DNA from 3 places in the Pseudoalteromonas sp. NZS71_1 genome. Region 3 is predicted to be linked to each of the others. Evidence: predicted binding sites of a transcription regulator. Region 3 holds the regulator's gene; each other region holds the start of a gene.
The links. Region 3 encodes sigma-54, which starts transcription at its own class of promoters, with help from an activator protein. Its sites were predicted from a motif close to GTTGGCACGNNNNTNGNNT; they were not measured.
Positions count from the first base shown of each region.

Region 1: a site for sigma-54 is predicted at 2,101-2,119, ahead of I6F43_RS06075 (CsbD family protein). Genes of this name have one in related genera too.
Region 2: a site for sigma-54 is predicted at 6,553-6,571, ahead of flgJ (flagellar assembly peptidoglycan hydrolase FlgJ). Genes of this name have one in related genera too.

Region 1 covers NZ_JADYXM010000003.1:156,654-167,073, reverse strand. Annotated here, with positions in the region: gene hrpB (ATP-dependent helicase HrpB) at 1-1,389, opposite strand, end outside; gene I6F43_RS06080 (group II truncated hemoglobin) at 1,473-1,886, opposite strand; gene I6F43_RS06075 (CsbD family protein) at 2,167-2,364, shown strand; gene I6F43_RS06070 (xanthine dehydrogenase family protein molybdopterin-binding subunit) at 2,434-4,695, opposite strand; gene I6F43_RS06065 ((2Fe-2S)-binding protein) at 4,692-5,189, opposite strand; gene I6F43_RS06060 (Ig-like domain-containing protein) at 5,733-8,831, opposite strand; gene I6F43_RS06055 (hypothetical protein) at 9,041-9,814, opposite strand; gene I6F43_RS06050 (Fic family protein) at 9,842-10,420, opposite strand, start outside.
Region 2 covers NZ_JADYXM010000002.1:121,074-131,493, reverse strand. Annotated here, with positions in the region: gene flgB (flagellar basal body rod protein FlgB) at 1-359, shown strand, start outside; gene flgC (flagellar basal body rod protein FlgC) at 365-796, shown strand; gene I6F43_RS03545 (flagellar hook assembly protein FlgD) at 810-1,490, shown strand; gene flgE (flagellar hook protein FlgE) at 1,550-2,920, shown strand; gene I6F43_RS03535 (flagellar basal body rod protein FlgF) at 3,078-3,821, shown strand; gene flgG (flagellar basal-body rod protein FlgG) at 3,843-4,631, shown strand; gene flgH (flagellar basal body L-ring protein FlgH) at 4,648-5,331, shown strand; gene I6F43_RS03520 (flagellar basal body P-ring protein FlgI) at 5,343-6,437, shown strand; gene flgJ (flagellar assembly peptidoglycan hydrolase FlgJ) at 6,608-7,624, shown strand; gene flgK (flagellar hook-associated protein FlgK) at 7,626-9,629, shown strand; gene flgL (flagellar hook-associated protein FlgL) at 9,632-10,420, shown strand, end outside.
Region 3 covers NZ_JADYXM010000002.1:474,300-484,719, forward strand. Annotated here, with positions in the region: gene I6F43_RS05045 (ATP-binding cassette domain-containing protein) at 1-66, opposite strand, end outside; gene I6F43_RS05050 (calcium/sodium antiporter) at 322-1,290, shown strand; gene I6F43_RS05055 (KpsF/GutQ family sugar-phosphate isomerase) at 1,294-2,265, shown strand; gene kdsC (3-deoxy-manno-octulosonate-8-phosphatase KdsC) at 2,266-2,817, shown strand; gene lptC (LPS export ABC transporter periplasmic protein LptC) at 2,814-3,368, shown strand; gene lptA (lipopolysaccharide transport periplasmic protein LptA) at 3,358-3,903, shown strand; gene lptB (LPS export ABC transporter ATP-binding protein) at 3,900-4,625, shown strand; gene I6F43_RS05080 (RNA polymerase factor sigma-54) at 4,695-6,194, shown strand; gene hpf (ribosome hibernation promoting factor) at 6,221-6,508, shown strand; gene ptsN (PTS IIA-like nitrogen regulatory protein PtsN) at 6,513-6,965, shown strand; gene rapZ (RNase adapter RapZ) at 6,984-7,829, shown strand; gene I6F43_RS05100 (HPr family phosphocarrier protein) at 7,872-8,144, shown strand; gene mgtE (magnesium transporter) at 8,275-9,633, shown strand; gene I6F43_RS05110 (protein disulfide oxidoreductase) at 9,690-10,241, shown strand.

The sequences.
Region 1 (10,420 bases), on a different contig from region 3:
ACGTTGCTGTTGGCTATGCAACGCTAAACTCAACTCGTTTGCACTGTTTACTCGGCTCTCAAGTAATGCCACTAAATAAATAGCGAGCCTAAAAATACCAGGGAGTTGGTCATCAAGTATTTGTGCTTTTAGTAGCATATGCGCCAAACGAATATCAGCACCAAAACCTAACATTTTACTGCCAAGCGGTGTGAGCTTACCCTTGCTATCAATAGCTTCTAGCATGTTGAGCAGGTTACTTGCTTGCTCGCATTGTTGCTCAGTAGGCTTATCAAGTAGGGTTAGCTCATCAATACTGGCTCCCCACTGCTTTGCCTCAAGCATAAGTTGGCTTATGTCTGATGTGAGTATTTCGGGATTGTCGTGGCTATTACGTCGCTCAAAGGTTTGCTTTGAGCCAATTCGATAAACAATGCCCGGCTCTATTCGCCCTGCACGTCCTGCTCGCTGCACAGCAGAGGAGCGCGATATACTTTGTGTTGTGAGCTCAGTAACCCCTGTTTTTAAATTAAAGGTCGCTGCACGGCGCTTGCCGCTGTCAATTACAATGCGTATGCCTTCAATAGTTAAACTGGTTTCGGCTACATTTGTAGTAAGCACTACTTTGCGCATGCCGTTTGGTGCAGGAGCAATAGCAGCTTGCTGATTGGCTTTATCTTGCTCGCCAAATAGCGTTGCTACTATGCAGTTACTGGGTAAATCGCTAAGTGCTTGTTGCACGCGTAGTATTTCAAATTGCCCAGGTAAAAATACCAATGCGCTACCTGTTTGCTCATTAAGTGCTTGTTTTATTATGGTAGGAATTGCATCAAGCCAACGGCTTTCATCTTTTATGGGTATGTATATTTCGTCTATTGGGTAGCTGCGACCGCTTGATTGAATTACAGGGCAGTCAAAAAACGCTGTATAACGCTCAGTATCAAGAGTTGCCGACATAAGCATAATGGTTAAATCTTCACGCAGCGCACTTTGGGTCTCGAGCGCAAAGGCAAGTGAGGTATCGGCTGCAATTGAACGCTCATGAAATTCATCAAATATCAGTAAATCAATATCGCTTAATTCGGGGTCGTTTTGCAGCATGCGCGTTAGCATGCCTTCGGTGACTATTTCGAGGCGCGTATTAGCACTTACTTTACTCTCACCCCTAATCCGCAAGCCCACACTTTGCCCAACACTTTCGTTTTGGCACTTTGCTAGGTAGCTGGCAATATTACGAGCAGCTAAACGGCGAGGCTCTAGCATTACAATACGTTTAAAATACCCATCGCGCATTAGTTGCAGCGGCAACCACGTAGATTTACCCGCACCAGGCGGCGCTTGTAATAACGTAATAGGATTACTTTGTAATGTAGTAACGAGTTGTTGATATATGTCTTGAACCGGCAGCACAGCTATTTACCCTAAATTGCTTTGCAGGCATTGTAACAAAAAACCGCAGCGACACCGCGGTAGATGTTTATTAATAATTGCTATTAACTACCCGACACCATTCTAATTCGATCTGCAGGCACTCGTAATTGCTGCATTAAGTAAATTTTAAATGGTGCTTCGTAAGGTTGCCCATCAACCGCTTTTTGCATGCATAAAAGCCATGCATCACTTTGCTCAATTCCTACATGTAAATGTTTGTGCGCTTGAGGAATGTTAATACTGCCAAAATGTTCAGCGTATAATTTAGGACCACCTAACCAGCCCGACAAAAAGTAAGCAAGTTTTTTACGCGATGCCAATAAGTCTTTTGAATGCATACTCCTTATATGTTCAGCCTCTTTTAAAGCGTCCATATTGTCGTAAAACGCATTCACCAATTGTGTAATACCTGCTAACTCACCTGCCATTTTGTATGAGCAGTCATCCACTCCGTATTCACACGTTTTTGTATTCATAACTCACTCAGGTTAACTACTTTGTTTAATACCTGCATATTAGCTTAAAACAAAAATTTAAGAATGAGTTACATCAAAGCGGCCTAATTTATGTCAGCAATAATTACAGGCTGCTATGTATATTTTTTAATAAAAAGCGCAATATTAAAAACAAAATCGCTCAACATAAAAATATAACCAACTGATAATAAAAATAATAAAATCATTATTATTCATTGGTACAAGGCTTGCTACTTTATAACTGACAGTTAATTCACTAACCTAAAGTAAGGATAAACTTATGAACAGCGATCGTATCGAAGGTAATTGGAAAGAACTTAAAGGTAAGGCTCAACAAAAATGGGGCGATCTTACCAACGACGATTTAGATAAAATTGAAGGTAGCCGTACAGAGCTAGTTGGTAAAATCCAGCAGCAATACGGTAAATCTAAAGAAGAAGCAGAGCGTGAAGTTGATGAGTTTGAAAAAGGTCGTTAAACCGCGTTAACCGCTTTTAAAAAAACCGCCATTTGGCGGTTTTTTTTGTTTAAGCTGTAGGTTATTTAGCTACGCTTTTAATTGGTTACCAATCGGTAACTGCCTAATACGCTTTCCGCACGCTGCAAAAATAGCATTACATAATGCTGGCGCATAAACTGGTGTAGACGGCTCGCCTACTCCTGCTGGTGGTGCATCACTTTGTACAATTTCAACTTCAATCTCAAGAGGTGCGTCGCTCATACGCGGTACGCGATAATCATGAAAATTACTTTGCTGTACGCGCCCTTTATCAAAGGTAATACCATCGCTGATTGCAGTTGTAATCCCATAAATAGAGCCACCTTGGGTTTGGTTTTTCACGGTGTCGGTGTTTACAACAGTACCCGCGTCAATGGCAACCCACGATTTAATCACTTTTAAATCGCCAGCATCCGACACTTCTACCTCAACTACCGTAGCTACATAAGTTAAAAAGCTTCTATGTGCTGCTATGCCTAAACCTCGACCTTTAGGAAGCTCTCGCCCCCATTTACTCATGTCAGCTACTTTTTCAATAACATGGCGCAGTCTGCCAATATCTAGAGGATAAACCGCTTTATCGCCACCGTAATTATCGTATGTGGCATTTTGCTCGGTTACATCAACAATGCGACTCGGACCTATCGTGTCTAGTAAATAGTCTTTTTGGTCGCGACCGGCTTTGTGCGCTGCTTCGCCAATAAATGACTGAATAGCAAAGGCATGAAAAATATTTGATACAGAACGCATCCAACCAATTCGTGCTTTGGCTTGCGCATCACCGTTTTCTAACTTCATATTAGGTGTGTTAATAGGATTATCGGTAAATCCTAAGCGCAGTTCAAAGCTTCCTGGCGTAGTCGCCCCTTCTGAAAAGGTAGAGGTGATCGGTGAAAACGCGGTGCGGTGTAAATAAGATTCTATAGCGCCATTTTTATCTAGCGATGCTTCAATGTGCTGAGCCGAAACTGCATGGTAAAAACCATGTTGTATGTCGTCTTCACGCGTCCATTGCACACGAATAGGCTTGCCTACTTTCATTGAAAGGTAAGCTGCTTCTGCTGAAAAGTCAGGTTTTGACTTACGCCCAAAACCGCCTCCTAACATGGTAACGTGAACATTAATTTTGCTCTCATCCATGCCAAGCATTGCAGCCACTGTTTTCATATCGGCTTGTGGATTTTGCGTAGCAGCCCATATATCAACACTGTCTTTGTTGTACATAGCTGTTGCACAAGGCGGCTCCATTGGTGCTTGAGCAAGGTGCGGTGCGTAATAATCAGCTACCAATTTATTGCTCGATTTAGCCAACACGCCCATGGCATCGCCTTTATCACGTATGTTTGCCTGTGGAGTTTGTACTGTTTTTAGTAATGACTTTTTAAATTCTTCTGAATTGTAATCGCCATTTTTGCCATCATCCCACACGACTTTTAATGCTTTACGCCCTTGCCATGCAGCCCATGTGTTTTTAGCTATAATCGCAATGCCGCCTTTTGGCTGAAACTGCGGTGCGCCTTTTGGTGCAGGTATTTCAATAACATCTATAACGCCGTTTATCGCTTTTGTAGCACTGGCATCAAATGACTTAACAACACCGCCTACTACCGGCGGGCGTTCAATTATAGCCACCAGCGCTTGTGGTTCGCGTACATCGGCTGCAAATATAGCTTTACCTGTTACTAAATCGGCTAAATCTATGTGCGCCATGCCGGTATTAATGTAACGCCATTCTTTGCGTGTTTTAAGTGTTAGTTTGTCAGCTTCTGGTGGCGTTATTGTAAGCGCTAAGTCGATTAAATCTTTATAAGTAAGCGATTTACCTGAGCTGTGTGTAACAACGTGTTGATTAGCAGTACAGGTTTGTGGATCAACGTTCCAATACTTAGCGGCAGCATGCTGCATCATGTAACGTACACTTGCGCCCATTTCACGCAGGCGCTGCATGTTGTAGCGAATACTGCGCGAGCCATCGGTATTTTGATCGCCGTATTTAGGGTCGCCCTTACCCTGAATAACAATAACCTTATCCCATGCGGCTTCCATTTCATCGGCAACTATTTGTGCAATCGCGGTGCGAATTTGCTGACCCATTTCAGAGCGATGGCAGGTTATTTCAACCATGCCGTCAGGTCGCAGTGCAATAAATAAGTTTGCGCGCTTTGCCAGCTCAGATGGCTGTTCTAACACACCAGCAATCGCTCTTGGCGCACTGCCTACAAAATAAGTACCGAGTACCAACGCACCTATTGCACTGGTTTTTAAAAATTGACGGCGGTTTAAATCAAAATATTTATTATCTTGGCTCATACTTCTTCCCCTTGCTCATTTGGGTCAAAATACTGCACGCCCGCAATAGTTTTAGCGGCTGATTTAATTGCTTTATGAATGCGCGGATATGTACCACAACGGCAAATATTGCCCGACATATTACTTACTATTTCATCATCGCTTGGGTTTGGATTTGCAGCTAATAAGCTTGCAGCTTGCATCATTTGGCCGCACTGGCAAAAACCACACTGCGGTACTTTATGCTCAACCCATGCTTGTTGTACTGGATGGTCGCCCTGCTCGCTTAACCCTTCAATTGTTGTAATTGAAAGACCCGCTACTGCCGCTACAGGCAATACACACGAGCGCTGAGCTACCCCATCTATATGCACCGTACACGCACCGCACTGAGCCATACCACAGCCAAATTTAGGCCCAGTTAAATTCAATTCGTCTCGGAGATACCATAATACTGGCGTTGACGGATCGCCAGAAAACTCATGTTTATTACCATTAATGGTAAGCGTGATCATACTAAACTCCTTGGCAAAGCGCTTTACAGGAGGGTTCCTTGTTGCGCGAGAACTATTTTTAATTACTTACTATTTTATACTTGCTACTTTTAGCCTACCACTTAGATCTATTTTATAAAAATACTAATTATTAGAACGTTTAAACCACATTGAAAATATTAACGTCTGATTATTAGTATTATAACTAGGCCCTGCTGACCTTTTTAGATTGAAGTTCACTCAATCTAGGGGAGATTTAATCGCGGCGGGAGGTTTGTAAACAACAAAGCGTAAATTGCCCCTATGCAGAATCCTCGGGGCAGTGCATGTTAAACCTCGAAAGATAAACAGCCCTAAATAAAAGCCTAAAAACATCCAAGTTAAAACTTACAATATATTTAAGCAAAAATCGTATTAAGTAACCACATCGTTATTAGCAAAGTGTAGGGTTATACGAACACCTATGACAAAAGTAAGCAATAAATCGTTGAGTTTAAAAAGATTATTAATAAATAAAAAACCGCCATTTGGCGGTTTTAGATAGTGTAAATAAGCTTTTAACTACTAATTAAAACGGCGTCTACCAAATAAAACCACTGATAGCAGCGTAAGTAAGTAATAAATACTGCCACCTGAGCTAGAGCCTGAATCAGATGAAGGAGTCGCTACCGTAGCAGCTTGCTTACCTTCAACGTTTATAGTCACAGTTTGAACTGCAGAACTATCAAATTTATCTTTAGCTACATAGCTAAACGTTACTACATGATCGGATTCGCTCGTAGGAGTTAGTTTAAACAATCCAGTATCAGGCTCAAATGTTAAAGTTCCTGAATTTGGCTCTGTTACCACTTCAAATTCAAGTGTATCGTTGTCGCTATCTAATGCTGAAAAGCGACCATTCACTTCACTCTTATAAGAGGTGTTATATGTTACATTTTGAGCTTGTGGAGCTGTATTTGTCAGTTCAATAACAACATTATGAAGCTCTGATTCAACTAAAGAATCTTTCACTGTAAAGCTAACTGATACTGGCTCAACCGAGTCACCACTTGGTGAAAAGGTCACGCTACCTAAAGCAGAGTCCATTAACTGAATTTGCCCATGAGCAGGCGAATTTTTAATTTGAAATATTAATGGCTCTGCGTCTTCATCCATACCTTCTAAATTAAAGTTAAGCGGTGTATTCCAATGAGTTTGCAGTGTCATATTATTTGCTGTAGGTGCTGTATTTTTTAGCTCTAACGTTAAGCTTGATAACGCTGAACGTGAACGATCTTTTACTGTGTAGTAACTAAGCTCGTCAATGCCTACAGCGCCCGATGGTATATAAGTTAATAGACCCGCCTGTCTGTCGGTAAACTCGACCCTACCCAGAGTTGGTCTCTTATTTAAAACTACATAATCAATATCATCTGATACAGGTAAGTCTATTTGTATGCTTTTTAAAACATGATCAGAGTAGCTTAAAGCTTCAGGCTTAGCTAAAGGCTCAGCAACTTGATTAGAAAACACCTCCAATGACTGACCTGCCAACAAGGTATAATCAACATTATTATACGTAGAAGTTGCTAACCAACTGTCATTATTCTTACGCTTAGCAGTGTATGAAACCACATTGTTATCTAGGTTATATTCACCAAACTGATCAGAACACGAATACTGCACAAATCCAGCTCTTACAGACACAATATTATTTAAAGTGTTTTGGCACACTTCACTAATTAATGTTGTCTGCCCATTTAATGCCACTTTGTAAAGTGAGCCGTTATAGGTAGATGCAACTAAAGTTTCTTCTCCATTAATAACAGTGTTAACCAAACCGTTAAAGCTTTGCTCCAAAGCAACTTTAGATATAGTGTTTTCAGAGTAGTCATAACTAATGAGGTAATCACTAACGAGACCAACCACATCTATATTTTCGTTATTAAGAAAGCTTCCAGTTACTATTGAACTCATGCCGCCCCAATAAAATCCTAAGCGAGGCGATGTTTTTAATAACTCTCCAGTTTGCCCATTTAATACTTTAAAAAAGGTACCTTCACTTCCTGTATGCTCAGCACCATTACCTACTATTATTTCTAGCTTGCCATCATTATTAATATCTAACGTTGTTAAGGTACTAATGTAGTCTCCGTCGCCAAGATATGTTTGAAATAGCTCTTCACCCGTTTCAGGTGAAAACACCTGTACATTCGCATCGTATATAGCAGAGCTGCCAGCAATAATATAATTCTTACCATCATCAAACAGCTGAGCAGTAGTAACTAAATTATTATTATCCCAATCGTTATTAACGCTTATATTTGTAAGTATTTTTTCATTAGTTTGTGTATCTACTATATGCAAAGCGTTACTGTCACGCTCGGAATAAAGTATATCTAAGCTTCCGTTGTTATTAATATCAGCAAGTGCTAACGCTTTATTTGAGTAGTACTTAATGCCTTTAGCCCACTGTTGAGTTTTGTCATCCGTGTTGTGAATATAAAAACCATCTTCACCTGACGAAGAATAACCTGAGCCCCAAGCAATATTTTGCTTACCATCACCGTTAAGGTCATCTACAACAATGCCCGACACACCATGCTCTGGATTATTAATACTCCAAAACTCAACACCTGTTGTGAGTGAAAGCGCGTATAAACTTCCCCACTGACCATCGCCGTAAACTAAATCATCGGTACCATCATTATCGATGTCTGCAACTATTACTTTATCAATATCTAAGTCGCTTTGGGCTGTCCATAAAATGCTTTCAGTGCTTGGGCTTAGCATTTCTATGCTGTACCAACTTTGCCCATTAATCACTTCATCTAAGCCGTCGTTATTAATATCAACAGCAATTAAATGCTCGCCATTAATACTTACACTAAGTTGTTTGTGCAGTACAAATTCTGAATTTTCGAATCTATATACCGCACCATCACTAAATAAAACTTCTTTTGCATTAACCTCAGTAAATGAGCCTGTCACAAAGTTTTGTGGTACGTTTTCAAGTACCGCAATTTCAGATAAATCGAGCGAGTTAAGAACAAAAAGCTTACTGCTTTGATAAACAAAAAGCTCATCTTGCCCATCGTTATTTATATCAAACTTATCTGCTGCTCTTGGGTAATAAAACTCTTTACTTAGTTCTATCTCTTGAGTGACTAAATTAACTTTATGTACTGCGTTATTTTCTAAAACATATAAGTAGTATGTATCTGCCACTGTATCTTTAATTAGCGTGGTATCTTCAATATAGTCATCAAAGTCGTAGCGAGCAGTTACTTCATACGCACCTTTCACATATTCTATAATATTAAAATTGCTCTCTTGGGCGGATATAATGTGCTTACTACCCACACCCGACAAAGGTGCCACGTACAAGCCTTTTCGACCTGTTGAGTTGCCTAACGAAAATTCACGAAATACGCTGCTAAGCTCTATGCTTTCCTCGTCTGAGGCAGCTTGAGTAAGGCTATTATTTTTTATAATTGGCGCGAGTAGAGGTTTTTTAGATAAACTTTCAAAATGAGCTTTATCAAAATTTATTTTTTGATCGTTAATTAAAACAGCATCACCGTAAGTATTTTCTTGAGTGTTTTTTATAGGCTGAGCGTGAGTATTGGCATTCACTGAATACGCGCTCATCATGAGCAACGTAAGGCAAGATAGTTTAATCAATTCCATAATCCTTTGTATTTCTTTATTTAATCACGTCACTACAACTGCAACGTTCCATTAACACGGCATTATATAGAGTACCAACCGGAAATAAAGAGGCGATTAACAAAGTTTTACAAAGGGATAGAAGAATAAAGTAATAACATTTAACTTGCAGCTAAAGCTACTTTTATAGAGATTTTAGCCGCATGCTTACTAATAAAAAGCGATTAATGAGTGCTTATAACATCTTCAGACAACAATCGCTCATCGTCTTTATAAACTTCAAGCCAACCTGGTGGTGATGTATCGCAGCCAATAATGGTTACTTGTAGCACATAACTATAACGACCATTTTTAAACGTATAGTGATGATTCCCGCCGCTGCCCTCAAATGTAATATCGCCATTTAGTAAAACCATATCAGGCTTGTCACTTGGCTTTTTATTAATACCCCACACTGCATACCGAAAATTATGCTCGCCTAAATCATCAACACGAACATGATAGTTAGCCGTTTTCCAATTGAGTACTGGTTTTTCAAAAGTATTAATACTTGCGTGCAAGGATTGTTTATCGTCTTCGATTAAGCTTTTTGCAAGTGCCTGCTCTTTAGTATTTTGTGTATTTACAGCAATAATTTTACCTTCGGTATCTACCCACATAACGCCGTTATTTAGCATAATGCCGCGCCAACCTACTTTCTCCCAATCGGTGTTAATGTTTGAACTGGCAATAACTGCCACTAGCTCATCATTAAATACTTCATCAAAGCGGTTGATAAACTCAGCTTCATTTTTAATGTCAGGTATGGGGTATCGTCGTTTTAGCGGGTAATAAACAAGCGAAGCAATAGCTGCTTTATCGTCACTTTCAAAGGCTGCAATAACAGGTAAAACGAACTCGTGATATTTTTGCTCAAGAGCAAATGTGCTAGATGTGAAAAGTAGGCATAACCACAATACTATGTGGTTATGCCCTTCAAAGTTGAACCTGATCTTCATTTAAAGGTTCTAATATAACGAAAATAATTATATTTTTAGTTTTTCTCTTAACCCTGCAGGAGATAAATATCTAATAGCTTTGCTTTTTTTACTTTTCGTAGCAATTAAAAGATCTGCATCAACTAATCCATTTAAATATGTTCTTGCTGTGTTCTCATTAATATCAAATTCTATGGAAACCTGTTTAGTAGTAAATATTTTACCTGGATGCTTTACAGCTTCTTTGAGCAACTCTAATTGACCTCGCTTGAAGTTCTTTGATAGAGGGCTTTTTTCGATCCATTCCATGAATTGATAAAATTCACTTTTTTTAGATTCTATGTGAGTATTTAATGAATTAACCGCTTTCATGACAACATCAACTTGATGATAAATAAAGTAAGTTAAGTCAAATTCGTCTGTTTCTGTGTAAACAAATGCTGCATCATAATCACTTCTCTTTTCTTGGATTAGCTTACTAATTGACACATATTCAAATAACCAATAACCAGAACTGAGCATATACCAATAAAAAATAGCTCTGGCAGTTCTTCCATTCCCATCCCCAAAAGGATGAATGTAACCGATCATGAAATGTAAAATAATCGCTTTAACTAATGGATGTAT
Region 2 (10,420 bases), 350 kb from region 3:
TGATCCGTTCACAGCGAGCAGAATTAATTGCAACTAATATAGCTAACGCTGATACGCCTGGCTATAAAGCAAAAGATATAGACTTTGCCTCAGCTTTAAAAGCGGCAAGGTCAACCCAGCAAAGCGGCAATACTATGGTAAGAACTAATGATAAACACATTGGTGGAGGTACTCATAGTATGGGCAGTTCAGAATCATTTCGTTTGCCAAATCAATCAGATACAGGCGATGGTAACTCGGTTGATATACAAGTGGAACGAAACTTGTATACACAGAATGCTATGGAGTATCAGGCCAGCTTGCAATTTTTAAGCGGCAGATTCAAAGGTCTGAATAAAGCTCTCGGTAGTCAAGGATAAAAATTATGAGTTTATATAATGTTTTCGATATTGCAGGTTCGGGTATGAGCGCACAAAACGTTCGCTTAAATACTACAGCTAGTAATATTTCTAATGCTAATACCATTAGTTCATCTCAAGACAAAACGTACCGAGCGCGCCAACCTGTATTTGCGGCTGAGCTAACAAAGGCTTCAGCATCAGTAAGTAACCAACAGGGCTCCGCAGTTGGTGTTAAGGTTTTGGGCATTGTTGAAAGTAATGCACCATTACAAATTGAATATAACCCAAACCATCCAAGTGCGGATGAAAATGGCTATATCTATAAACCCAACGTCAATGTTGTAGAGGAGATGGCAAATATGATTTCTGCCTCTCGTTCTTACCAAACAAACGTGCAAGTTGCTGATGCAGCAAAGCAAATGCTAAGTAAAACACTGTTGCTAGGGCAGCGGTAACCGAGGGTAGGTTATGAGTAACGATATTAGTACATCTTCATCCTATTTAGACTCTATACGCTGGCAAGAATCGCAAGTAGCGACCAGCGACAATGAGAGTGATGCGTTAACACAAGAAGACTTTTTCTCTTTGTTAACTCAGCAATTATCGTTTCAAGATCCCAGTAACCCTGCGGATAACGATCAAATGATTGCGCAAATGACCAGCTTTACAATGGCGCAAGGCATCAGCGATTTAAATTCAAATTTTGATAGCTTAGCGTCTTCTATGACATCAAATTCAGCATTGCAAGCATCAACACTTGTTGGCAAGCAAGCTTTACTTGAGTCAAACACCCTGGATTTAAATGAAACGGGTGATGCCAGAGGCTCGGCAGTGGCAGAAGAAGCCGTTGATAACTTAAAAATTAAAGTAACTGATGCATCAGGTCAGCTAGTGAGAACTATTGATATGGGTTCTCAATCAGCAGGTGCAGTACGTTTTGCGTGGGATGGCAAAAATGAAGCTGGTGAGCGTTTACCTGAAGGTGAATACTCAGTAACCGCCGAAGGAAGTACTGACGGCGAATTTTCAAGCTTGCCCATTGCTACATTCAAGAACATTGAAAGCGTTAATATTAATGGCTCAAGTGGCATTATTATTAACACTAAAGAAGGTGCGGTTAGGCTGACAGATGTAGCAGAAATCGCGTAATAAATTTTAGTATTTTTCGCCTGCTAGCAGGCCACAGACTAACAGGTTAGAGGTGAATTATGAGCTTCAATATTGCATTAACCGGCCTTGCTGCCGCGCAAAAAGATTTAGACGTAACGGCAAATAATATTGCAAACGTTAATACCACAGGTTTTAAAGAGTCACGCGCTGAGTTTGCCGATGTTTACGCTTCATCAGTATTTAGCTCTGGTAAGACTAAAAATGGTGACGGTGTGCAAACAACCATGGTTGCGCAGCAGTTTCATCAAGGCTCACTACAATTTACAAATAACTCACTTGATTTAGCAATCACTGGTGAAGGTTATTTTGCGATGACCGACGATTTATCTTCGCAAGATTTAACATATACACGTGCAGGTGCATTTAAGCTTAACCAAGATAACTTTATGGTTGACGCAAAAGGTAACTTTTTACAAGCATTCCCAGTTGATTCATCTACAGGTGATACAACGTCGGTAAGTTTGAGCACAACTGATCCAATTCAAATCCCTGATTCGTCTGGTTCACCTCGCGCAACAGAAAATGTATTTTTATCGTTTAACTTAGATGCAACGGCGGATCCAACAGGTCTAGATTTTGACCCTACGTCTAGTGGTACTTATAACTCATCTACGTCAACAACGGTATATGATTCACTAGGTGAACCACATATTTTACAATACTTTTTTGCTAAAGAAGATGATGCCGCAGCAGGTGGTACAGATAACAGTTGGGAAGTATACGCAACACTCGATGGCAAAGTAGTTGATGGCACAACTGGTGGAGAACAAACAACGACACCTTATACACCACTGACCACCCTTGGTTTTAACTCAAGTGGTTTACCATCAACAACAGGTGGTGTAGCAAATACAAATACAACTACTTTTGATGAAATATTACTGCCAGCGGGTTCTGGAGCTGGTTTATCAACATTACTAGACAATGGTGCAACCTTCCCAGGTACTGGTATTGAGCTTAACTGGCGCGATGAAAATAACACGGCAGGACGTATCCCAACTCAGTATTCAAGTGGTTTTGAAGTAAAAGCACTCGATCAAGATGGCTCAACGGTTGGTCGTTTAGCCGGAATTGATATAGGAACAGACGGTAAAATTGTCGCTTCTTACAGTAATGGTGACTCAACATTCCTAGGCCAAGTGGCTATGGTACGTTTTCCAAATTCACAAGGGTTATCACAAGTGGGTGATACAAGCTGGAAGCAAAGTATTGATTCAGGTGAACCTGTAGCGGGTGAAGCCGGCTCGGGTACATTTGGTGGAATTAACTCATCAGCGCTTGAGCAATCAAATACAAACCTTACTAATGAACTTGTAGACTTAATTACTGCACAGCGTAATTACCAAGCAAACTCACGTGCGCTTGAAGTTAACTCAACTATTCAGCAAAGTATTTTGCAGATTCGATAAGCTAAACCCTATTAAATATATTAGGCTGCATTTTTGCAGCCTTTTTTATAAGTCCTCTTTGCAAGCCCTTCTAAATACCTCTCAATGTTGCGTCAAATTTAATCTGGCATCTATTTTGCATTTGTAAGTTCAGAGATTTTTTATGTGAGTCGATACTATGGACAAAATGGTCTACATTGCAGCCTCTGGCGCTAAGCAAAGCCTACAAGGGCTTGCTTTAAAAGCCAATAATTTGGCAAATGCAAATACAACGGGTTTTAAAGCTGACTTTGCGCAAGCACGTTCTATGCAAGCGTTTGGCGAAGGTTTGCCTACACGTGTATTTTCAATGCAAGAGCGTCCGGGTTCAAACATGGTATCGGGTGGCATTGTTCAAACCGGGCGAGACTTAGATATCGCGATGAGCGATAACGCATGGCTTGCAGTGCAAGATGCCTCCGGTAATGAAGCTTATACAAAAGTGGGTACGTTAAACATTACTGCTCAAGGCATGCTCGTAACCAGCCACGGTCGTCAAGTTATTGGCGAAGGGGGACCTGTTATTTTACCCGTTCCAGTCGAAAAAATAGGGTTTAGCCAAGATGGCGCTATTCAAGTTCGACCGCAAGGCGCTCCCGCTAACTTTTTAGAAGAAATAGACACGCTTAGAGTGGTAGAAGCAAATAGCTCACAGCTCGAAAAAGGCAACGATGGTTTATTTAGACCAAAAGCAAATGTAACAGTAGATACCTCTGCCAATGTAAAAGTTTTAAGTGGTTCGCTTGAAATGTCGAATGTGAACCCTGTTCACGAAATGGTCGACATGATAAGCCACCAGCGCCAATTTGAATTACAAGTGAAATTAATGAAAACAGCTGAAGAAATTGACGAGCGTCAAGATCAGTTATTACGCATAGTTTAACTTTAAAATGAGGACACGATTATGAATCCAGCATTGTGGATCAGTAAAACTGGGCTAGACGCTCAACAAACCGATATATCGGTTATCTCAAATAACTTAGCGAATGCGAGTACTGTAGGTTACAAAAAAAGCCGCGCTATATTTGAAGATTTACTTTATCAAAATATTAATCAACCAGGTGGTCGTTCATCGCAAGATACCGAAATGCCGTCGGGCTTAATGTTAGGTGCGGGTGCTAAAGTTGTAGCTAACCAAAAAGAGTTTACGCAAGGCAACATGTTGACCACCGAAAACTCACTAGATTGGATGATTTCTGGTGAAGGCTTTTTTGAAGTACTGCAACCAGATGGCAATATTGCTTACTCGCGCAATGGTCAGTTTACTACTGATGGCGATGGCCGAATTGTTACATCCGGCGCTGGTTATGTTATTCAGCCAGAAATGAATGTACCTGATGACGCTCAATCAATTACGGTTTCGCAAGACGGCGAAGTATCTGTGCGTGTTGCAGGCCAAGCCGATAACGTGGTCATTGGTCAGCTGACTATTAGTGACTTTATTAATCCGTCGGGTCTTGAGCCAATCGGTCAAAATCTTTATACCGAAACCGCTGTAAGTGGTGCGCCGGTACAAGGTAATCCTGGTGTTGAAGGGTTAGGTAGCATTATTCAAGGCTCACTCGAAACTTCAAACGTAAATGTAACTGAAGAGCTAGTAAATCTAATAGAAACTCAGCGTATTTACGAAATGAACTCAAAAGTAATTTCGGCCGTTGACGAAATGATGAGTTATATCAATCAACAGCTTTAATAGAGTAGGGGGAATTATGCGTAATATTATTTTATTTGCAGCGGGCACATTATTTTTAAGTGGCTGTATGTCTACGCAAAATAGTGAAGTAGTGCAGGACGACCCTTACTACGCACCTATGTACCCCGAGCCTATTTTAGAGCCGCTGGTAGCCACAGGTTCATTGTTTAATACTCATACATCAAACGACTTATATTCTGATAAAAAAGCGCTACGTACTGGCGATATAATTACGGTTAAATTGCAAGAGTCTACTCAAGCAACAAAAGCCGCTAAAACAGAAACAGACAAAGAAACCGACGCAAGCTTAGACCCAGTGATTGGCTTAGGTGGGCTACCTGTAAATATAGGTGGCGATAGTATTCAGTTTGGTATTGGTAGCGATTCGTCATTTACGGGCGATTCAAAATCAAACCAATCAAACAGCTTAGTAGGCGATATTTCGGTTAATGTAATGCGCGTTTTACCTAACGGTAATTTAGTTATACGCGGCGAAAAATGGCTAACGCTTAATACCGGCGAAGAGTTTATTCGTTTAGAAGGGCTAGTACGCCCTCAAGACGTAAGCGCCGATAATACGGTTGAATCAAACCGCATTGCTAATGCACGTATTCAATACTCAGGTAAAGGGCAAACGCAAGAAGCGCAAAGTCCTGGTTGGCTTACACGTTTCTTTAGCAGTTCGCTGTTTCCATTTTAGAGGGTAACAACATGAATAGCCTTAAAGCTTTATGTTTAGTTGTGTTATTAGGTTGGCAGTTTACTGCCAGTGCTGAGCGCATAAAAGATGTGTCTATGGTTGAAGGCGTACGCTCTAACCAATTAGTTGGTTATGGCTTAGTGGTTGGCTTGCCGGGCACAGGCGAGCAAAACTCATACACACAACAAAGTTTTAGAGGCATGTTGAACAGCTTTGGTATTACGCTACCTTCAACTCAAAGTCCTAAAATTAAAAATGTTGCAGCTGTTGCTGTGCATGCAGAATTACCCGCATTTAGAAAGCCCGGGCAAACAATAGATATTACGGTTTCTTCCATTGGTAGTGCAGGCAGTTTACGTGGTGGCACTTTATTACAAACTTTTTTAAAGGGTGTAGACGGTAACGTGTATGCAATTGCACAAGGTAGTTTAATTGTGGGAGGCCTAGGCGTAGAGGGCCTTGATGGAAGTAGAGTCGTAATTAATACTCCTACAGTTGGACGAATTCCCAATGGCGCAACAGTTGAGCGCACCGTAGAAAGCCCGTTTATGCAAGGCGATTACATTACCTTCAACTTAAACCGCCCAGACTTTACAACGGCAAAACGCCTAGAAAAAACAATTAATGACTTAGTCGGCCCAAATAGTGCGCAGGCAATTGATTCTGTTTCTATTCGTGTCATAGCACCACGCGATGCATCCCAGCGTGTATCGTACTTATCGACACTCGAAAACTTAGAATTTAAGCCAGCTGACATGGCCGCTAAAATTATAGTTAACTCGCGTACAGGTACTATTGTTATTGGTAAAAATGTAACCCTACAGCCTGCTGCAGTGACCCATGGCGGTTTAACAGTCACCATTGCTGAGCAGCAAAATGTAGTGCAGCCAAATCCGCTAGCAAACGGTGATACAGTTGTCACGCAGCAAAGCATTATTGATGTGAACCAAGACGACTCTCGTGCTTTTGTATTTAACCCTGGGGTAAGTCTTGACGATTTAGTTCGCGCAATTAACGAAGTAGGCGCAGCGCCTGGTGACTTAATGGCTATTTTAGAAGCGCTAAAAGAAGCGGGCGCAATTAATGGTCAGTTGATCGTTATTTAAAAACTCAAGCAAGTAACGTGTCACTCAAAGCTCTATATCTATTAAACAAAGATCTAGAGCTCTTTTATTTACAACAACTCAAGTTTATTATTTTTATCTTCCTTGTTTTATCGGTAGTGGCTCAATTTTTGCATTTTTAACTACATTATTCATTTTGTGTCAAAAAGCCGATGGAAACTAATCACCTCGATAAACAAAACTTTTTTGATTTAGGCAACTTAGATTCACTTCGTAAAGAAGCCTTAACGAGTGGCGATGCATCAACTGATGCTTCCAAAGCTGCGCTCAAAAAAGCGGCCGCACAATTTGAAGCTATTTTTACGCAAATGTTGCTCAAAGGAATGCGCAAAGCTAACGAAGCATTTGAAGATAAAGACAGTCCATTTAATTCAAGTGGCGTAAAGTTTTTTGAAGAAATGCACGATCAGCAACTTTCTACAGAGCTTTCATCAAATGGCTCGTTAGGCCTTGCCGATTTAATTGTTCAGCAGTTATCGCCTGAGTCTAAAAACTTTATGCCGGGCTCGGTGCTTAGAACAACCAACGATATTTTCAGCGATACGCAAGTCGGATCAGCTCTTCCTCATGAGCAAAAAAATAAGCAACCCGATCTTATCGTTAATAACACTAAAGCCGATATTGCTGAGCCTAAGGTTAATACTGCAGAGTCTAAAACCGATAGCCCAACATTTAAAAATGCAGAAGAGTTTGTAAGTTCAGTGTGGGAACACGCTAAAACTGCAGCGCAAAAAATTGGTTTAAACCCAGCGGTAATGGTTGCACAAGCGGCACTTGAAACCGGTTGGGGTAAACACATTATTAATAAAAGTGACGGTGGCAGCTCAAATAACTTATTTAATATTAAGTCAGATAAAAGCTGGGAAGGCGACAAAGCAAGCAAAGTAACGCTTGAATTTGAGCAAGGCACACCCGTTAAAAAACAAGCCAGCTTTAGAGCCTACGATTCAATTAAAGATAGCGTGAACGACTTCGTTGATTTTTTAACGCAAAACCCACGCTACAAAGAAGCATTACAAAATACAGCAAAACCAAATGACTTTTTAGATTCATTACAAAAAGCAGGTTATGCAACCGATCCAAATTATGCCAGCAAAATAAAAAAAGTACTCAATAGCAGTCAGCTAAAAGACATTGCGGCAAACGTGATCCGCCAAGGAGTAGAGTAACATGTCGTTTAATTTATTAAACATTGCCAGTTCTGGGGTTAGAGCAAGCTCGGAGCTATTGCAAACGACAAGTAAAAATATCGCCAATGTAAATACCGTAGGCTATGTGCGCGAGCGTACAGAGTTTACTACTATGGTTGATAACCAAGTGGGGCGGGGCGAAACATACCGATTACTAAACGAGTTTGCTCAGTCACAGCTAAATCGTGACACCTCTAATAAATCGTTTTTCGATCAGTTTATTACTGAGGCTAATCGAGTTGATACTATTTTTTCTGAAGAGTCGAACAACCTTTCGACTGGTATTAACTCTTTATTTAATAACGTGCAAGAAGCTCTAAATCAACCGTCATCTACAGTTGCCCGCTCATTAGTAATGACAGATGCGCAAAGCTTAATTGATCAAATGGATAGGCTTTCGGGCATCGTGCTTGATCAAAAAAGTGTAGTGAACGAGCAGCTCGAAATATTTTCAGATGAAGCAAACTCACTCATTCAAAGTATTAGCACGCTAAATCAAAATATTGCCGCAGTTAATGGCACTAATAACGCCGCAGATGCCAGCTCTACATATAACGAACGCGATAAAGCAATACGCGACTTATCAGAGCTAATAGACATAGAAACGCTTGATGGTCCAAATGGCGAAAAACTCGTTTTTATGGGCACAGGCGAAGCGGTTGTTATGCAAAATGGCGCATTTAACTTATTTTCGATGACGGGCGACCCTGATCCTAATTTTAAAGAATTCACGCTTGACGTTAATGGTGGCAAAGCAGTGCCGCTTGAAGTTGATGTAAGTAAGCTTAAAGGCAAAATTGGCGGCTTACTTGCTTTTAGAGATGACATATTAGTCCCTGCGCAAAACCAAATTGGCCAAATGGGCTTAGCGATAGCTGATGCATTTAACGAACAAAACAAATTGGGTATGGATGCAACGGGCCAGCTAGGGGGTAATATTTTTAATATACCTACCGTTGGCGCTTATGCGTATCAAGCTAACACGGGTACTGCCGGTATGACTGCAACGGTAGAGCCCGGTAAAGGCAGTGAATTACCTGCCAGTGACTTTATTATTACTTATACAGCTAATGCTAATGAAGTAAGTATTCAGCCTATAGATAACAAAGGCGATCCGTTAGGGCAGCCTTCACTTGCTGATATATCGACAGGTGTTATTGATTCATCGACTATAACCTCAGGCGAATCATTTGGTCTTCAAGTAAATGTATCTGGGGCAGGTGTTGAGGGTGATCAGTTTCAAATAAAGCTTAATTCAGATGCTGCTTCAAGTATTACACTTGCAACAGGGCGCGCAGAAGATTTAGCACTAGCATCGCCTATTCGTACTGCTAACGATTTAAATAATATAGGTACCGCTGCTATTTCAGCGGGAGAAGTAACAAGTGTTACCTCCGGTGGATTTACTTCAACACCAAGCTTAACGAACGGCGAAATAACGCTTGTTAAAACAGGTAATGCTAACGAATATCAAATTACTGATAATAGCGGAACGAATACTTTTACTATTACGCCTCCTGCAAAAGGAATGTTATCGCAAGCGGGTGCTCCATTTGATACCTACGGATTCGATTTTGATATAGAAGGTACACCAGCAACAGGCGACACCTTTACACTTGAGTTTAACGAAGGCGGCTTTGATGATAACCGTAATGGTTTAAAATTAGCTGATTTACAAAATGGTGAGTTAGTCCGTTTAAATGTAGAAACAACAGCAACGGCCGACAACCATAAAACGTTCAACCAAGCTTATTCAGGATTAGTCAGTGAAATAGGTGTTATAACTGGCCAAGCAATCACAAGCGGTAGTGCGTTTAATGCATTAGCAGAGCAGTCTGAGGCATGGTACGAATCACTATCGGGTGTAAACCTTGATGAAGAAGCTGCAAATTTACTGCGTTTTCAGCAATCATACTCAGCATCAGCACAAGTTTTAGCAGCAGCTCAAGAAATTTTTGACACCTTATTAAATGCGGCGAGGTAATTATGCGTTTATCAAATAATTTAATGTACCAAAACAACATAAATAAAATACTCGACAACCAACAAGGTGTTGCAAATGCTCAAGAGCGAGTAACAACAGGTGAAAAGTATTTAACCACCTCAGAAGCGCCAGCTGCTATTTCGCAAGCTATGTTGTATTCAAATAAAATACAAACTAATGAGCAATACACTAAAAATATCGATCAGCTTACCGGCAGGCTAGAAACTGAAGAAAGCGTATTACAAAGTATAAATAGTAATATCCAACAAGCGCAAGAGCTCACTATTCAAGCAGGTAATGGTGCGTACACTAAAGACGATTTAAAATCGATTGCATCAGAACTTAGTGGCATTCAACAAACGCTAGCTAACTTAATGAACACCCGATCAGAAGACGGAAAATTCATATTTTCAGGATACCAAGACAGCACGCAGCCGTATCAGTTTGATTCTGCAGCGGGTGAGTACACCTATAATGGCGACCAGGGCCAGCACCAAATAACTATAGCTGAAGGTGTATCAATTAAAGCGAGTGATAACGGCTTTGATACGTTTGAAAAAACTAACGCGCGATTAAATGTAGAATCTAACACGGCAAGTGTTTCAGGCTCTATTGCAGCGGCAAGTGTATATGTTGACGGCCAAGCTGAGTTTGATAAGTTTCATCAAGCAAATTACAACGCAGACCCAACAGCTTCAGCAACAGCAAATACATATAGTGTATTAGTAAGCCCAGGTGCTACAGCAACAGATCCACAAACTTACGAAATATACCGAGATGGCGCAGCACTA
Region 3 (10,420 bases):
TCTATTGCCTCTCGAAAAGCTAACATCCTTGACTTCTACTATTGATTGCGACAAGTCGCTCTCCATAAAAATGTTCACTAGTGCACCTATTTTAAAGCTTTTTTGTCAAAGATGGAAAAAACAATTCGTAAGATTTTGTAATACACCCATGAAAAGGATTATAAGACTCGCTCAAAACAGCTTAACCCCGGCTTAAATTTTTAAATTAGCTGTTTAAAAGCAGCATTGTTACCTAGTTGACCTTACTCTTTTATTTATACTTTCATCTTGGCTTTTGTTACTATTCGCGCCATCCGTATTTTGTATAACTGGCTTAACACAATGGTTACCTCGTTTGTTATTTTAATTCTTGGTTTTGCAGCTCTTGTTTGGAGTGCAGACAGGTTTGTTTATGGCGCTGCGGCTCTTGCTAAAAACTTTGGTGTACCTACACTTATTGTTGGTTTAACCGTGGTAGCTATGGGCTCTTCAGCACCCGAAATGATGGTTTCAGCCTCTGCCGCTCTGGCTAATAAAACCGACACAGCGGTTGGCAATGCTGTTGGCTCTAATATTACAAACATTTTACTTGTGTTAGGTATCACTGCTCTATTTCGCCCTCTTTCAGTTTCATCAAGTACATTAAAACGTGAAATGCCATTAGTGATGCTCGTATCTTTAGCTACTTGGTATGTGTTCTCAGATAACTACTTTTCATTTAATGAAGGTGTTGCACTTTTGGTTGGCTTTATCGTATTCATCGGTGGGTTAATTATTGTATCTATGCGTGCAAAAAACCAAGATGACCCATTTGTCTCAGAAGCCTGCGACGATGTACCAAACGATGTACCTACGAAAAAAGCGGTATTTTGGTTAGTTGTCGGCATGATACTCCTACCTGTTAGCTCTCATTTTTTAATAGGTTCGGCTGTCGATATTGCTAAATACTTCGGCTTAAGCGACTTAGTCATTGGCTTAACAATTATTGCTATCGGTACTAGTTTGCCTGAACTTGCCGCTTCGGTTGCAGGTGTACTTAAAAATGAAGATGATTTAGCACTAGGTAATATTGTTGGCTCAAACATATTTAATATTCTAGCGGTATTACCACTTGCCGGTATTATTAACCCTTCAGCCATTGATCCATCATTAGTAAGCCGAGACGTATTAATTATGATTGGCGCAACACTTGCTCTTATTATTATGTCATTGAACTTTAGAGGTACCCAACGTATCAATAGAGTAGAAGGCGGCTTATTGCTAATAGCGTTTTTGGGTTACCAAGGGTATATTTTTAGTCAAGTAGGGTAAATGATGGCAACGCTAAATTTTATTGAACAAGGCCTTCGCGTTTTAGATGTTGAGCGCCAAGCACTTAGTGATATTGCACAATATGTAGATGAAAATTTTCATAACGCGTGCCAATTAATGTACGACTGCGAAGGCCGTATTATTGTCATTGGTATGGGTAAATCAGGTCATATTGGCAATAAAATAGCGGCAACCCTTGCAAGCACTGGCAGTCCAGCATTTTTTGTTCACCCTGGTGAAGCAAGTCATGGTGATTTAGGGATGATCACTAAAAATGACGTGGTTATGCTTATTTCTAATTCAGGGGAGACCAGCGAAGTTTTAAATATCATTCCGGTTTTAAAACGACTTGGTGCCAAAATGATATCGATGACTGGCAATACGCAATCAACCATGGCGACCCTTGCTAATGTACATGTGTGTATTAAAGTAGAAAAAGAAGCCTGTTCATTGGGTCTAGCTCCTACATCAAGTACCACTGCAACGCTTGCGATGGGCGATGCCATGGCAGTTGCATTATTAGAAGCTCGCGGGTTTACAGCTGATGACTTCGCGCTATCTCACCCAGGTGGTAGTTTAGGCAAGCGTTTATTACTTACTTTAAAAGATGTTATGCACAGCGGCGCAAATACACCTATTATTAGCGTTTCACAAACAGTTAAAGACGCCCTCATTGAAATGTCTGCTAAAGGTTTAGGTATGACAGCCATTGTTGATGAAAATCAGCAGCTCGTGGGATTATTTACCGATGGCGATTTGCGTCGTATTTTAGAGCAAAGAATTGATATTCATACAACACAAATAGATGTTGTTATGACTAAGTCATGTACTACGGCTACACAAGATATTTTGGCTGCTGAAGCGCTTAATATTATGGAACACAAACGTATAAATGGCTTAATCGTCGTCAATGATAAAAACCAACCTATTGGCGCATTAAACATGCAAGACCTATTAAAAGCAGGAGTGTTATAAATGCAATTTGAAGAACTCTATCAACCGCTGAGCGATGATGCAAAAGCACGCGCTAAAAAAGTAAAGCTACTTATATGCGATATTGATGGTGTATTTTCTGATGGCCGTATTTATCTTGGTAATCAAGGTGAAGAGCTAAAAGCATTTAATACAAAAGATGGTTTTGGCATTAAAGCGCTTATAAACAGTGGCTTTGAAGTGGCTGTAATTACTGGTCGTCATTCACAAATAGTGCAACAACGTATGAGCAGCTTAACCGTACAGCATATTTATCAAGGCCAAGAAAATAAGCTCATTGCCTATCAAGAGCTAAAAGACAAACTCAACCTTAGCGATGAACAAATTGCTTATATCGGTGATGATGGTCCTGACATGCCCGTTATGGAATTAGTCGGCTTTGCTGTTGCAGTAAATGATGCCCATCCACTTATTAAACGTTTATCACACTATGTAACGCAAATGCCTGGCGGCTTTGGTGCAGTAAGAGAGCTCACCGACTTACTTATGCTTGAAAATGGTAAAGCATTGACTACACAAGGCACTAGTTCATGAATGCAGCGCGCATAATATTAAGCGTTTTATTCATTAGCTGTATGGTTTGGCTTTGGTACCCTTATTTTACACAAACAAATATTGTGCCTCAGACTGAGCCTGAAGTTATTGCCAAGCCTGATTACATAGCCATAGAACTCAAACAAACAGCCTATGACGAACAAGGTAAAATTAGCCACAAAGTCACTGCGGCTAAAATGGAGCTATATCAACAATTAGGTTTTACGTTTTTTGAAAAACCTATTTTTACTTTATATAACGAAAAGCAAACGTGGCAAATAAATGCAGACGAAGCAACATTATATGAAGACAAACAATTAATTTTAGAAGGCAATGTGGTTGCCAAAAACTTAACCGATAACGCCATGATAGACAAAATCAATGCTGATAATATTCAAGTAGATATAAAGCTATTAACAATGCGTTCGGAGCAACCCGTTATCATCACTGGGCCCAATTTAAAAATCACTGGTAAAGGCCTAGAAGCCGACTTAAAAACCGAAGTGATAAAACTAATTAACCATACGCGAACCATATATTATGACCAATAAAATATTAAAATCACTTATTATTCCTACACTTATACTAGCGTTTAATAGTAGTGCTGCAGAGCAAAACACGCAACCGGCTGCAAATCAAATTTCAATAAGCGCCGATAAGCAAGAAGGTCAATTAAAAGCTAATGTCGGAATTTTTGAGAAAAACGTTGAAATTATTCACGGTAACCGCCGTATCACAGCCGACCGCTTAGAAGTACATAAACGCGATGAACTTGGCGATAATAAACAATTATTAATTGCTACAGGTAGCCCTGCGCACTTTGAAGAGAAGCAATCAGATGGCACGACTATGAGCGCCAGTGCTGACGAAGTACGTTATGATGTATCTAAGCGTTTTTTAACGCTTGTTGGTAATGCACAAGTATCGCAAGCGGGACAAAAAATAAATGCTAAAAGCATTACCTACGATATAGAGCAGCAGCTAATCAGTGCCGAAAAAGATGAAAACTCAACTGACCGCGTTCACACAATTTTAGTGCCAATCGAGACTAAAAAAAGTAAAAAAAGCGACAAAGGTCAACCATGAGCACATTAAAAGCAGAGCTATTAGCAAAGAGCTATAAAGGCCGTGAAGTTGTAAAAAACGTCGGCCTTGAAGTCAAAGCTGGCAGTATTGTTGGCTTACTTGGCCCTAACGGCGCAGGTAAAACCACCACGTTTTATATGATAGTAGGACTTGTACCTAGCGACAAAGGTAAAATATCGATAGACGATAACGATATTACTCTTTTACCTATGCATAGTCGTGCTAGATTAGGCATTGGCTACTTACCGCAAGAGTCTTCAATATTCAGAAAGCTGACTGTTTATCAAAACTTAATGGCCATTTTAGAAACGCGCAAAGAGTTAAATAAACAAGCTAGAGAAGACACTCTCGATAAATTATTAGATGAATTTAGCATACAACACATTCGTGATAGCCAAGGTATGGCATTGTCAGGAGGCGAACGTCGTCGTGTTGAAATAGCACGTGCGCTGGCAGCAGATCCTAAATTTATATTACTGGATGAACCATTTGCAGGTGTTGACCCTATTTCGGTATTAGATATAAAGAAAATAATAGAACATCTTAAAAATCGTGGGATTGGTGTATTAATTACCGATCATAACGTAAGAGAAACCCTTGATGTTTGTGAAAAAGCCTACATTGTTTCTCATGGGGAGCTGATTGCATCAGGTACTCCAGAACACGTATTAAATGATAAAACAGTACGCGATGTTTACTTAGGCGAGCAATTTAGGCTGTAACATTTACGCCATGTCTTTAAGCATCTGCTAGTATTAATTATAACAACATAAAAGGATTGTTAGAGATACATGAGGCAATCACTACAGCTGCGCATGGGCCAGCAACTTACAATGACTCCACAGCTGCAACAAGCTATTCGTTTGTTGCAACTCAGTACATTGGATCTCCAGCAAGAAATACAAGAAGCTCTCGACAGCAACCCGCTATTAGAGGTTGAAGAAGCAGACTATTCAGAAGACGCTGCAGGTAAAAACGAGCAAAAAGCAGATACAGATGACATAACTGTTAGCGCATCTGCCGATGATGCTCCAAGCGAATACGAACAAGATAGTGGTGAAGCACTTGCAAAAGACACGCTAAGTGACGACATGGCTATGGATGTTAGTTGGGATGAGTACATGAGTGCCGCCCCAGCATCATCATCGGGTCCGATGCCTGAAGACGAATCAATATACCAAGGCGCCTCTACTGAAACGCTCCATGAGTATTTAATGTGGCAGTTACAACTAACGCCATTTAGCCCTACAGACGAAGCTATTGCTATTGCGATTGTAGAAGCCGTCGATGATTCAGGTATTTTAACACTAAGCTGCGAAGAGATTTTAGAAAGCTTTAATCAAGAAAACGAAGATGATAACGAAGTCGAACTTGATGAAATTGAAGCTGTATTAAAACGCATCCAACTGTTTGATCCTGTTGGTATTGCTGCACGTAGTTTACAAGAGTGTTTGTGTATTCAGCTTAACCAGTTTGACAAAGAAACACCTTACATTAATGAAACAAAAATGATTTTAACCGAGCATATTGATTTATTAGCTGCTCGTGACTATCGTACATTAATGAAGAAAACTAAGCTCAAAGAAGAAGAGCTTAAAGAAGTAATGACATTAATACATACTCTTAGCCCTAAACCTGCAGATACTATTGTAAGAGAAGAATCTGAGTATGTTATTCCTGATGTGTCAGTTAAAAAAATTAAAGGCCGCTGGGTTGTTGAGTTAAACCCAGACAGCATGCCTAAAATTCGTGTTAATAGCCAATACGCGGCAATGTCTCGCACTGTAAAATCCAGTGGTGACAGCCAGTTTATTCGCTCGCATTTACAAGAAGCTAAATGGTTTATTAAAAGCTTAGAAAGTAGAAACGACACGCTATTAAAAGTAACAAATTGTATTGTTAAGCAACAACAAGGCTTTTTTGAACACGGTCCTGAAGCCATGAAACCAATGGTTTTAAATGATGTTGCTGAAATGGTAGAAATGCACGAATCAACAATTTCGCGCGTAACAACCCAAAAGTATATGCACACACCCCGTGGTATATTTGAGCTTAAATATTTTTTCTCAAGCCATGTAAGCACCGAAAACGGGGGTGAATGTTCATCTACAGCAATCCGTGCGCTTATCCGAAAATTAATCGCAGCAGAAAACTCAGCAAAACCATTGAGTGATAGCAAAATAGCGGATATATTGGCTGAGCAAGGAATTAAAGTAGCGAGACGTACAATCGCAAAATACCGCGAATCTCTGGCTATTCCACCGTCAAATCAACGTAAAAGTTTGATTTAAGACGCAAAAAAAAGAGGGTAATGCTTATGCAACTAAACTTAACTGGTCGTCACGTAGAATTAACCGATTCACTAAGAGACTATATTAATACCAAATTTGCGAAGCTAGAAAGACACTCTGATCATATTAATAATGTTCATGTCATTCTCGATGTAGAAAAATTAAATCAAAAAGCAGAAGCCACCATACACGTAAGCGGTGCTGAGTTATTTGCCTCTACAGAACATCAAGATATGTATGCCGCCATTGACTCGTTGATCGACAAGCTCGATCGACAAGTAATTAAACACAAAGAGAAGCTTGCTCGACACTAATATGATGAAATTAAGCTCACTTATATGCCAGGACTGCAGCAAAGCTGCGGTCCTTTTTAATAGCAAAAAAAGAATTTTAGAGTTCATTAGCGAACTTGCTCACGACAAACTTCCGTATTTACCGCAACAAGATATTCTTAATGCTTTAATGAGCAGAGAAAAATTGGGTAGTACAGGTATAGGGCGTGGCATTGCCATTCCTCATGGAAGAATGAGCGGTGCAGAAGAGCCTTTGGCTTTAGTACTCGTTAGCGAAACTCCAATAAATTTTGATGCAATCGATAATCGCCCTGTTGATATTTTCGTCGCACTCATCGTACCAGATGGCGATAACCAGCAGCACTTAAAGACTCTAGCAACCATTGCTGATAAACTAAACAATAAAGATTTTTGTAAACAGTTACGCAGTGCAAAATCAGATACTGAGCTTTACCAAGTTATTGTCAATCAATCATAGTTTTATAAAGGGTGTTAAATGGAGTTAATTATCATAAGCGGCCGTTCTGGTTCTGGAAAGTCGGTTGCTTTACGCGTTGTAGAAGATTTAGGTTATTATTGCGTAGATAATATTCCAGTTAACTTGCTTCCTTCATTAGTTCGCAGTGTGTCTGATAGCTACGATAAAATTGCTGTTAGCATTGATGTACGGAACATCCCTAAACAACAAGATGAATTTAACGATATTCTTGAATACTTGCCAGGCTTTGCAAACCCTACGTTATTTTATTTAGATAGCGACGATCAAACATTGATCAAACGTTTTTCTGAAACTCGTAGATTACACCCACTATCAATTGACTCGTTGCCTCTTGATTTAGCCATCAAAAAAGAAAAAGAATTACTTGATGTATTAATCACCCGCGCCGACTTTATGATAGATACAACTGATTTAAGCGTTCATCAACTTGCTGAATCTATTCGTGAAAAGATTTTAGGTAAAAAAGATAAGCAACTGATTGTCACGTTTGAATCGTTTGGTTTTAAATACGGTATACCAAAAGAAGCAGATTACGTATTTGATGCACGCTTTTTACCCAATCCACATTGGGAACCTGAATTAAAACCTTTAAATGGGTTAGATCAACCTGTTAAAGATTATTTGGCCAATCACAGCATAGTGCAAAAATTCACATGGCAAATTCAGACATTTGTACAAACATGGTTACCGCACTTAGAGCGAAATAACCGCAGTTATTTAACCATTGCTATTGGGTGTACAGGCGGACAACATCGCTCTGTATATTTAGCGCAAACTATCGGTGAAAGTTTTGCAATGACACATCCCAATGTTAAAATTCGCCATCGCGAACAAGAAAAATAATATAGCTGAATAATCACCTGTTCAGCTTAGGTAGAGTAAGTTATGCATTGTGAAGACACTTTTTTAATAAAAAACAAATTAGGATTGCACGCCAGAGCAGCCACCGTGCTTGCCCAATTGGCAGTGCAGTTTGATGCGACAATTACATTATTTCAAGATGACAAAGAAGCTGCAGGCGATAGCGTACTTGCACTAATGTTACTTGAAAGTAGCCAAGGCAAAGAAGTAAAAGTTGTATGTAAAGGCCCCGATTCTGAGCAAGCTTTACATGCTGTTGGAGAGTTAATAGCACAACGTTTTAATGAACAAGAATAAACAGTTATAAAAATAATGCTCGCATTACTAATGCCCCAACTAAAACAGATATATAAAATAAATACGGTTAGTGACGCCAGTTAACTCACCTCTCCCCATAAAGTAATATAAAAATTTATAAAGGACGCCAATGCCTGAAGCTTTTGAACAAGATTACCCACTACAGCAACTAAAACAGGTGACTAAGTCACTCAATAGTGGTCAATTTGTTCAAGTTAGGCGCATGCTCGCAAAAACAGCTCCTTGTGATACCGCATTATTATTAGAATCATCACCACATAAAATTCGCCGACTCCTTTGGCAGTTGGTTGATCCTGATGTGCAAGGTGATGTTCTTGAAGAACTCTCAGAAGATGTTCGTTTAGGCATTATTGCCCAAATGGAACCTAAGCACATTGCAGCCGCAACCGAAGATATGGGCCACGATGACTTAGGTGAAGTATTACGTAGTCTGCCAGACACCGTTTATAAAGACGTTGTTAGCGCGATGGACATTCAAGACCGTGAGCGTGCAACACAAGCACTTTCGTATCAAGAGCGTTCTGCTGGCGCGCTAATGAACACCGATACGGTGACCATCCGCCCTGACGTTACGCTCGATGTTGTACTTAGATATATTAGGCTACGCGGCGAGTTACCAGAAGGTACCGATGACTTGTACGTTGTTGATAAGCATAACTGCTTTATAGGCGCTTTATCGCTGAGTACATTATTAACTAACCCGCCAGAAAAAATTGTTCGTGATTTAATGGATGAAGATTGTGAATCCATTCCAATCTCTATGGATGAAAGTGAAGTCGCGCAATTATTTGAACGTCATAATTGGATATCGGCCCCCGTAGTCGATGATAACGATCAGCTCCTTGGTCGTGTCACTATCGATGACATCGTTGACGTAATCCGAGAAGATGCTGAGCATAGTTTATTGGGCTTAGCCGGCCTTGATGATGAAGAAGATACCTTTGCGCCAGTACTAAAAAGCTCTAAAAAACGCTCAGTTTGGTTAGGTGTCAACTTACTAACTGCACTTGCAGCTGCTTTTGTAGCTAGCTTTTTTGAAGGCACTTTAGATGTTTTACCTATTTTAGCTGTACTTAACGGTATTGTCCCTTCTATGGGCGGTGTTGCAGGTAGCCAATCATTAACGCTTGTTATTCGTGGTATTGCGGTAGGTCATATAAATCAAACAAACCAACGTTTCTTGATGATGAAAGAGCTTGCTATTGGCGCGTTAAACGGTGTTTTGTGGTCGTTGTTAATAGCAGGTGTTATTGCCCTATGGCAGTGGGACTTTATGCTTGGTGGCGTACTCGCCTTCGCTATGTTTATGAACTTAGTGGTGGCAGGTGTTGCTGGTGCGAGTATCCCTATTATTCTTAAAAAGATGAATATAGATCCCGCTCTTGCAGGTAGTGTAGTTTTAACTACAATTACAGACATTGTGGGTATATTCGCCTTTTTAGGTACTGCTACCTGGTTGCTGGTTTAAATTAGAAACTTTTGCAAATAACTAAAGTAAAAAACACTTAGGGTAAAGCTGCAACTATGACAACGGATACCAAAAATAAAAAAGACACACCTAAAAAAACGCCAAAACAAAAAGGCCTATCAATATTAAAAAGTGTGTTGATATATGGTTTCATATTTTTCGTAATTTATAACGCTGTAAATTGGTGGCGACAACCTGTTATGCCAGCAAATCCTCAATTACAATTAATAGATTATAAAGGGCAAAACATTGATTTGTCAGCAATGAGCCAAGATAAACCAACACTTGTATATTTTTGGGGAACTTGGTGCCCTATTTGTAGTATTACCTCCCCTGCCATAAACGAACTCGCAAACGAGAATAACTACCCTGTCGTGAGTATCGCAATAAAATCAGGCTCGGATCAAAAACTACATGAGTATCTAAATGATCATGGCTACAGTTTTATCACTGTCAACGATCAACACGGTGAGATATTTGCCGATTGGCAAGGGCAAGTCACGCCATCTTATATAATCTTAAAAGATAATAAAATGACGCAAGGGCTAACAGGCATTCAGCCGTTATGGTCACTTAAATTACGTTTGTGGTTATCATCAACGTTTTAAGAAAAACTAACTGCAAGTATATAGGCACTAAATACGTGCTATCTCAAGAGGGGTTTCTAAAAGCTCGCTCTTTATCACCTACAATAATATAGATAATAAAGAGCAAGGTTTACTTAATTTACGCATGAAAAGGGTTTAAAAACCCTTAGCGTAATTAAACTAATCTACTAGGGCGTGTT